One region of the Aeromonas rivuli genome, then DNA from elsewhere that is predicted to be linked to it. Evidence: predicted binding sites of a transcription regulator. Region 1 holds the regulator's gene; the other holds the start of a gene.
What was found. The regulator sigma-54, encoded in region 1, starts transcription at its own class of promoters, with help from an activator protein. The targets are predictions, from matches to a motif close to TGGCACNGTTTTNGCTT.
Positions count from the first base shown of each region.

Region 2: the regulator sigma-54 is predicted to act here: its motif matches at 2,840-2,856, upstream of KYK33_RS04885 (nitrate reductase).

Region 1 is NZ_CP079742.1:465,044-469,256, forward strand. It holds gene lptA (lipopolysaccharide transport periplasmic protein LptA) at 1-322, shown strand, start outside; gene lptB (LPS export ABC transporter ATP-binding protein) at 326-1,051, shown strand; gene KYK33_RS02105 (RNA polymerase factor sigma-54) at 1,117-2,556, shown strand; gene hpf (ribosome hibernation promoting factor) at 2,578-2,865, shown strand; gene ptsN (PTS IIA-like nitrogen regulatory protein PtsN) at 2,868-3,314, shown strand; gene rapZ (RNase adapter RapZ) at 3,362-4,213, shown strand, end outside.
Region 2 is NZ_CP079742.1:1,009,655-1,013,867, reverse strand. It holds gene cobA (uroporphyrinogen-III C-methyltransferase) at 1-117, opposite strand, end outside; gene KYK33_RS04885 (nitrate reductase) at 114-2,735, opposite strand; gene KYK33_RS04880 (RNA methyltransferase) at 3,045-3,545, shown strand; gene KYK33_RS04875 (substrate-binding periplasmic protein) at 4,073-4,213, opposite strand, start outside.

The DNA.
Region 1 (4,213 bases):
CTCCGGCGAGAAGGGTGCCGAGGTGATGACCGCCTATGGCAAGCCCGCCACTTTCTTCCAGATCCTCGATAACGGCAAGCCGGTCAATGCGCACGGTGACAGCATCCGCTATGAGCTGAAGAACCGCCTGGTGACCATTACCGGCAACGGTGAACTCAAGCAGGAGGACAGCCAGGTCAACGGCGACCTCATTCGCTATGACATCGTCAAGCAGAAGATGATCGCCGAGAGCAAGGGGGAGACCAATCGCGTCAAGACGGTCTTCCTGCCTGATCAGGTTGAGAACTTCGACAAGCCCGCCGACAAGAAGCAGGACAAATAAACCATGGCCGTGTTGAAAGCAGCAGGGCTGCAGAAGAGCTACAAGAAGCGCATGGTGGTCAGTGATGTCAGCCTGGAAGTGGGCACTGGCCAGATCGTGGGTCTGCTCGGCCCGAACGGTGCGGGCAAGACCACCTCTTTTTACATGATTGTTGGCCTGGTGCAGCGCGATGCGGGCCTTATCACCATCGATGAGCAGGACATCAGCCTGCAGCCCATGCATATCCGTGCCCGCAATGGCATCGGTTACTTGCCGCAAGAAGCGTCCATTTTTCGTCGCCTCTCCGTCTATGACAACCTCATGGGGGTCATGCAGACCCGCAAGGGGCTGAGTCGGGAGGAGCGTGAAGACAAGGTTGAACAGCTGCTGGAAGAGTTCAGCATCACCCACATTCGCGACAACCTGGGCCAGAGCCTGTCCGGTGGCGAGCGACGCCGAGTCGAGATAGCCCGTGCCCTGGCCGCCGAACCGCGCTTCATCCTGCTGGATGAGCCCTTTGCCGGGGTAGATCCCATCTCCGTCATCGACATCAAGAAGATCATCCAGCACCTCAAGGAGCGGGGCCTGGGTGTGCTTATCACCGACCACAACGTGCGGGAGACGCTGGACGTGTGCGAGAAGGCCTATATCGTCAGCCATGGCCAGATGATAGCGGAAGGCACTCCCGCCGAGATCCTGGCCGATGAACAGGTCAAGCGTGTCTATTTGGGCGATCAATTCAGTCTATAGTAAGGGGAAATCACCCTTTGCTGCCTGATGACCGCCTCGCTGAATATAAGGATATCCCGACGTAGATGAAGCCGACACTCCAGTTGCGCCTCGGTCAGCAATTGACCATGACGCCACAGTTACAACAAGCGATTCGTCTGCTCCAGCTCTCCTCATTGGAACTTCAGCAGGAGATCCAGCAAGCCCTCGATAACAACCCCCTGCTCGAGCAAGAAGAGGCCGAGCTGCAGGAGACCCATGCCGAGGTCAAGCAAGACGAGAGTCAGCTCGACAGCAGCGAGGCCATGGCGCAGGAACAGATGCCTGACGAGTTGCCGGTCGACAGCAGCTGGGATGATGTCTACTCCGCCGGTACTGGCCAGAGTGCAGGGCCCGTCTTTGAGGGGGAAGAGAGCGTCTATCAGGGGGAAACCACCGAGAACCTGCAGGACTACCTGCTGTGGCAGATGCGACTCACCCCCTTCAGCGATGTCGATGCCGCCATCGCCCTGGCCATCATCGATGGCATTGATGAGTCCGGTTACCTGACCAGTCCTCTGGAGGATATCCGGCAGGCGGTGAGCAGCGAAGAGGTTGAGGTAGAGCTCGACGAGGTGGAAGCCGTGCTCAAGCGGGTGCAGCATTTCGATCCCGTGGGCATCGCCGCCCGTTCGGTGCAAGAGTGCCTGCTGATCCAGTTAGGTCAGTTCAGCCCCGATCTGCCCTGGCTGGCCGAGGCGCGGGAGGTGATTGGCGAGCACATGGATTTGCTGGGCAATCGTGATTATCGCACCCTGGCGCGCAAGACCCGCCTCAAGGAGGGGGATCTCAAGGAGGTCATCGACCTTATCCAGCAGCTCGAGCCGAGGCCCGGCAACAGGGTGGTGCAGAGTGACTCCCAGTATGTGATCCCGGATGTGTCCGTCATCAAGCGTCAGAATCGCTGGGTGGTGGAGCTCAATCCGGATTCGGCACCGCGCATTCGGGTCAACGAGACCTATGCGGCCATGGCCCGCCAGGCGCGTACCAGCCAGGATACCCAGTTCATTCGCTCCCATCTGCAAGATGCAAAATGGTTCATCAAGAGCCTGGAGAGCCGCAATGAGACGCTGCTGAAAGTTGCCACTTGCATCGTGGAGCAGCAGCAGGGGTTCTTTGAATATGGCGAAGAGGCCATGAAACCCATGGTGCTCAACGACATCGCCGAGGCGGTGGAGATGCATGAATCGACTATTTCCCGGGTGACTACCCAGAAGTACATGCATACCCCGCGCGGCATCTTCGAACTGAAGTATTTTTTCTCCAGCCACGTCAATACCGAAGGAGGAGGTGAATGTTCATCGACTGCAATTCGCGCCCTGATCAAGAAGCTGGTGACGGCGGAGAACCCGGCGAAACCGTTAAGTGATAGCAAGATCGCGGATTTGTTGGCCGAACAGGGTATTATGGTGGCACGACGCACGATCGCCAAATACCGTGAATCCTTGTTGATACCACCGTCCAATCAGCGCAAACGCCTGGTTTAGGCAAAACAAAAGGAAGACGTTATGCAAATTAACTTGACCGGACACCACGTAGAGATCACCGAAGCACTACGTGATTATGTGAATAACAAGTTTGCCAGACTCGAGCGTCACTTTGACCAGATCAACAATGTTCACGTGGTGTTGAGCGTAGAAAAACTGAACCAGATTGCCGAAGCCAAGCTACACGTCAGCGGGGGCGAAGTGTTCGCCAACTCACAACATGCAGATATGTATGCTGCGATAGATAGCCTGCTCGACAAACTTGATCGACAGATCATCAAGCACAAAGACAAGCTAAATCAAAAATAACTATGCAACTTGAACACATACTGAGTCGGGACTGCACCAAGAGTGCGGTCCCTTGTACCAGCAAGAAACGCGCCCTGGAAATCATCAGCGAACTGGCCGCCGAGCGGCTGGGAACCTCACGCCAGGCCCTGTTTGAATGTCTGCTTGCCCGTGAAAAAATGGGTAGCACCGGCATAGGTGCCGGGATCGCCATTCCCCACGGTCGTATCGGCGACGAGTTCCCGCCAACGGCCGTCCTGATGACCTTCGCAGAACCCATCCCCTTTGACTCCATCGACAATCAGCCCGTCGATCTGCTGTTTGCGTTGCTGGTGCCGGAGAGCGAGTGCAAGCAGCACCTCAAGACCCTCTCCCTGATGGCATCCAAGCTCGGTGACAAGGCGGTGTGCCGCCAGTTGCGCCAGGCCAGCAGCGATGATGATCTCTACCAGATCATGATCTCCGCCTGATGGGCATCACTCAGCTCTAATCAATCCTTGTTGTGGGAGGGCGCAAGATGCAGCTCATCGTAGTCAGTGGCCGATCCGGGTCGGGCAAGACAGTCGCCCTGCGGGTGCTGGAAGATCTCGGTTATTACTGTGTCGACAACTTGCCGGTCAATTTATTGCCCCAGCTGATCGTGTCGGTACAGAGTCAGTACGACAAGCTGGCGGTCAGCATAGACGTGCGCAATCTGCCCAGCGATCCGGAGCGGCTAGAGACGCTGCTTGCTCAGGTGCGCAACGATGGCCGGGTGCAGTACAGCAGCTTCTTCTTCGATGCCGAGAACAGTACTCTGCTCAAGCGCTATGGCGAGAGCCGCCGCCTGCACCCGCTGTCTCGCAAGCGCCTCTCATTGGACGAGGCGATCCGTGAAGAGACCCATCTGCTGGCGCCTATCTCGGCCAGCGCCGACCTGCGCATCGACACCACAAGCCTCAGCATCCATGACCTGAGCGAGCTCATCAAGACCCGGGTGCTCGGCAAGAAAGAGAACGAGCTGGTGCTGGTGTTCGAGTCGTTCGGCTTCAAATATGGCATTCCCAAGGATGCCGACTTCGTGTTCGATGCCCGCTTCCTGCCCAATCCGCACTGGATCCCCGAACTCAAGCCCTTTACCGGCAAGGACGAGCCCGTGGCTCGCTACCTGGCCAGTCAGCCGGACGTGATGCAGTTCACCCTGCAGATAGAGAACATGCTGGCGACCTGGTTGCCAGCCCTGGAGCGCAACAACCGCAGCTACCTCACGGTCGGCATTGGCTGTACCGGTGGCCAGCACAGGTCGGTGTTTATCGCCGAACAGCTGGCTCGCACCTTTGAGGGGCTCGGCAAGAACGTGCAGATCCGCCATCGCACCCTGGACAAACGC
Region 2 (4,213 bases), 540 kb from region 1:
GACCTCGGCCGCTTCGATGCGGCGCAAGGCCCTCAGGGTCAACAACTCGAGAGGGCCAGGGCCTGCCCCCACCAGAGCGATGTGAACGGCGGTCTGTTCCGGATAGTTTTTCATCATGCTGACTCCAGGAAGCGGTGTTGTATCAATAGCTTGTCAATCTCTGGCAGACAGGTGCCGCAGTTGCTGCCGCACTGAAGCAGCCCCTGCAGCCCCGCCAGTTCGCTCACCCCCTGCTCGCGGATGGCGTTGACGATGCGCGCCTCCGTCACCCGGAAGCAGGAGCAGACGAGCCGGGAGTCGCCGGCAAAGGCATCGCTCAGGGTCTGGCTGAGGGCCCCAGCCTGCAGAGGCAAGCCGAGCAGGCTCGCCAGCAACTCAACCTTCAGGGTCGGCCAACGCTCGCCGACCAGCAGCAGGCTCTGGATCCGTCCCTGGGAGAGGGCAATGGCGAGCCAGCCCCCCTTGACGGGCAGGCGCAGCCAGTGCCCATCCAGGGCCAGTCGCTGCCAGCACTCACTCATCCCCTCTGACCAGGAGGCGAGCAACCAGCACTCCCCGCCCTCCAGAGGGCGGCGCGCCCACCAGTCCCCCCGCTCGGCAGGCGCCTGCTGGCCAAGCCAGACGCCCTGCCAATGGGTGGGTTGTTTGTTGAGCCTCACCCTGGCCTGTTTGAACATGGGCTGACCGGAGTGCGGATCCGTGCGCGGGGCTACCAGCCGGTTGACCGCGCCCTGGCTGCACTGGCTGTCGGTCCAGTGCATGGGCAAGAAGGCCTCCCCCTCCCGCAACCCCTCATCCAGTCCCACCCGCACCCGCACCTGACCCCGGCCATTGTCCAGGCAGACCAGATCCCCGGCATCCAGCCCCAGGCTGAGCAGGCTGGCCGGCCCCACCATGACCCGAGGCCAAGGTTCGGCCTCCAGCAGGCGAGGCACATGGCCGCTGCGGGTCATGGTGTGCCACTGATCCCGCAACCTGCCCGAGTTGAGCAGCAAGGGCACTCCTGCTCCGGGTGGCAGCGGCTCCAGTGCGGGGGCCTGTTGTTTCAGGGGCAACAAGCGGGCCCGGCCATCCGGGGTAGGGAAGCGACCATCCTCAAACAACCGATCGCACCCCTGGGGGTGAGCCTCATTGACCGGCCAGCGCAGGGGGGCAAGCGCCTCGAACTGGGCTGGGGTCAGCCCGGCCAGCCCCGAGATGTCGAACTGGCGCTCCCCGCGGTTTTCAAAGCCGGAGAGGGCGGCATGTTCGCTGAAAATGGCATGCTCATCGGCGAAGGCGAACGCCTCCCCAAAGCCGAGACGCTGGCCGAGGCTGGCCAGGGCCCACCAGTCGGGACGCGCTTCACCGGGAGCCGGCAGGAAGGGGCGCTGGCGGCTGATGCAGCGCTCCGAGTTGGTGACGGTGCCGCTCTTCTCACCCCAGCCAAGGGCGGGCAACAGCAGATTGGCATAGCGCGCCGTGTCGGTCTGCGCCGTCAGATCGGAGACCACCAGAAACTCGCAGCGCGCCAGGGACTCCCGCACCCGGTCGCCATCTGGCAGGGAAGCCGCCGGGTTGCTGCCCAGCACCCAGAGTGCACGGATCTGACCACTGTGCACCGCCTCGAACAACTCGACGGCCTTGTGGCCAGGCCCCGTCACCATCCGTGGGCTGCCCCAGAAACGCTGCAGGCGATCGCGCTCCGCGTCGCTAAAGCCCATGTGTGCGGCCAACTGACTGGCCAGCCCGCCCACCTCGCGCCCGCCCATGGCATTGGGTTGCCCCGTGAGGGAGAAGGGGGAGGCACCGGGCTTGCCTATCCGGCCGGTCAGCAGATGCGCATTGATGATGGCATTGGCCTTGTCCGTCCCCTGATTGGACTGATTGATGCCCTGGCAGTAGAGGCTGAGGGTGCGCGGGTGGCGGGCGAACAGCTGGTAGAAACCGAGCAGATCGGAGAGGGCCAGATCGCAATGCTGGGCCACCGCCTCCGGCATCCAGGCGGGATCGTCCAGCTCCCGAGCCAGGGCCGAGATGCCGCTGACATGGGCCGCCACATAATCTCGGTCCCAGATGTCGTGATCGAGCAGGTAGCGGCCCAAGCCGTTCCAGAGCGCCACATCGGTGCCGGGACGCAGGGCCAGATGCAAGTCGGCCTGCTCCGCCGTCATGGTGCGGCGGGGATCCATCACCACCAGCTTGAGTTCGGGACGGCGGCTGCGCGCCTGTTGGATGCGGCGAAACAGTACCGGGTGTGTCCAGGCCGTGTTGGCCCCGGTGATGATGATGAGATCCGCCAGTTCCAGATCCTCATAGCAGGCCGGGACCAGATCCTCCCCGAACGCCCGCTGCTGGGCCACCACGGCCGAGGACATGCAGAGCCGGGAGTTGGTGTCGACATTGGCGCTGCCGATGTAGCCCTTCATCAGCTTGTTGGCCACATAGTAATCTTCCGTGGTGAGCTGCCCGGAGAGGTAGATGCCGATCGCCTCGGGGCCGGATTCCGCCATGATCCGGCTGAACTGGGCCGACATCATAGTGAGCGCCTCGTCCCAGCTGATGCGCTGGCCCCGATGGCGGGGGTAGAGCAGACGCTGGGGAAAGGCCAGGGTCTCCAGCAGGCTGGCCCCCTTGACGCAGAGTGCGCCGCCATTGGCCGGATGAGCGCTGTCCCCCTCGAGCTGCCACTCGCCCGCCTGCTGCGTGACGCTGATGCCACAGCCAACACCGCAATATGCACATGTGGTCTTCATCCTTCCTCCTGCCTGCCCGCAATAAAAAGGCGTCCGCCCCATCGAAGGGAACGGACGCCTCTGTCCTGTCATTGATATTGTTGGTGGTCTATCAGCACAAGATAATGCAAAGAGCTTGCCAGCCTGCCGGACGCCTGCCAGCGCCAACGCTGGATCCTCGCCCTCCCTCATGGCTCCCCAACTCGGTGCAACTGCCCCAGCCTGGACAGGCGAGCGAGGTCCGACAGGGTTGCCAAGCCAGCAAGAGCGGTGGGCTGGGCAGAACGGGGCATGGCCCTTTATAATGGCGCCGCAAACCAGGAGAGCGAGATGAGTGAACAGAACAACAGAGGCTGCGTCGAGTCTGCAAGGGAGACGGGGAGCGACTATGTCGGCCTGGGCCTGGTCAATCCAAAGTCACCAAGCAATGTGGGGGCCGTGCTGCGGGCCGCGGGCTGCTATGGCGCCGATGAGGTGTGCTATACCGGCAGCCGCTTCGAACTGGCACGTCGCTTTGCCACTGACACCAAACAGATGGTGGACAAGATCCCCCTGCTCGGGGTGGATGACTTGCTCGGCGTGATGCCCGCTGGGTGCGAGCCGGTCTTGGTGGACTTGATTGAGGGAGCTACCCCCTTGCCGGAGTTCGACCATCCGGCACGGGCTTTCTACATCTTCGGCCCAGAGGATGGCACCCTGGAACCGGCGCTGTTCGCCGGGGTAAAACGGGTGGTCTATATCCCGACCCACGGCTGCATGAACCTGGCCGCCACGGTCAATGTCATCCTCTATGACCGGCTGGCCAAACGTCTGCGCAAGCCAGAGGAATAAGGATGTGGTCTATCCCCCCCAGGGATGCATGAGCTTGGCCACTACAACCAACGTCATCCTCTATGACCGGCTGGCCAAGCGCCTGCGCACCGGATCACAAGCGTCATAAGAGAGCAGGGGGTGGCCTATATAGCCACCCAGTGACGGCATAAGCCTGGCCGTCACGGTCAGCGTCATCCCCCATGATCGGCTGGCCAAACGTCTGCGCAAGCCAGAGGAATAAGGATGTGGTCTATCCCCCCCAAGGATGCATGAGCTTGGCCACTACAACCAACGTCATCCCTCATGACCGGCTGGCCAAACGTCTGCGCAAGCCAGAGGAATAAGGATGTGGTCTATCCCCCCCAGGGATGCATGAGCTTGGCCACTACAACCAACGTCATCCCTCATGACCGGCTGGCCAAACGTCTTCGCACCGGATCACAAGCGTCATAAGAGAGCAGAGGGTGGCCTATATAGCCACCCAGTGACGGCATAAGCCTGGCCGTCACGGTCAGCGTCATCCCCCATGATCGGCTGGCCAAGGGTCATTGGTCAGATTGAGCCCGCCTTTCCTGCTTGAGGCCCCGTAAAAAATCACTGTAGTAGTCGAGCAAGTGATTCTCCCGGTAGAGCCCGGTCAGCTCCCCGCTGTCGATGAGACGCGCCATGCCTCTATCCCACTCTTG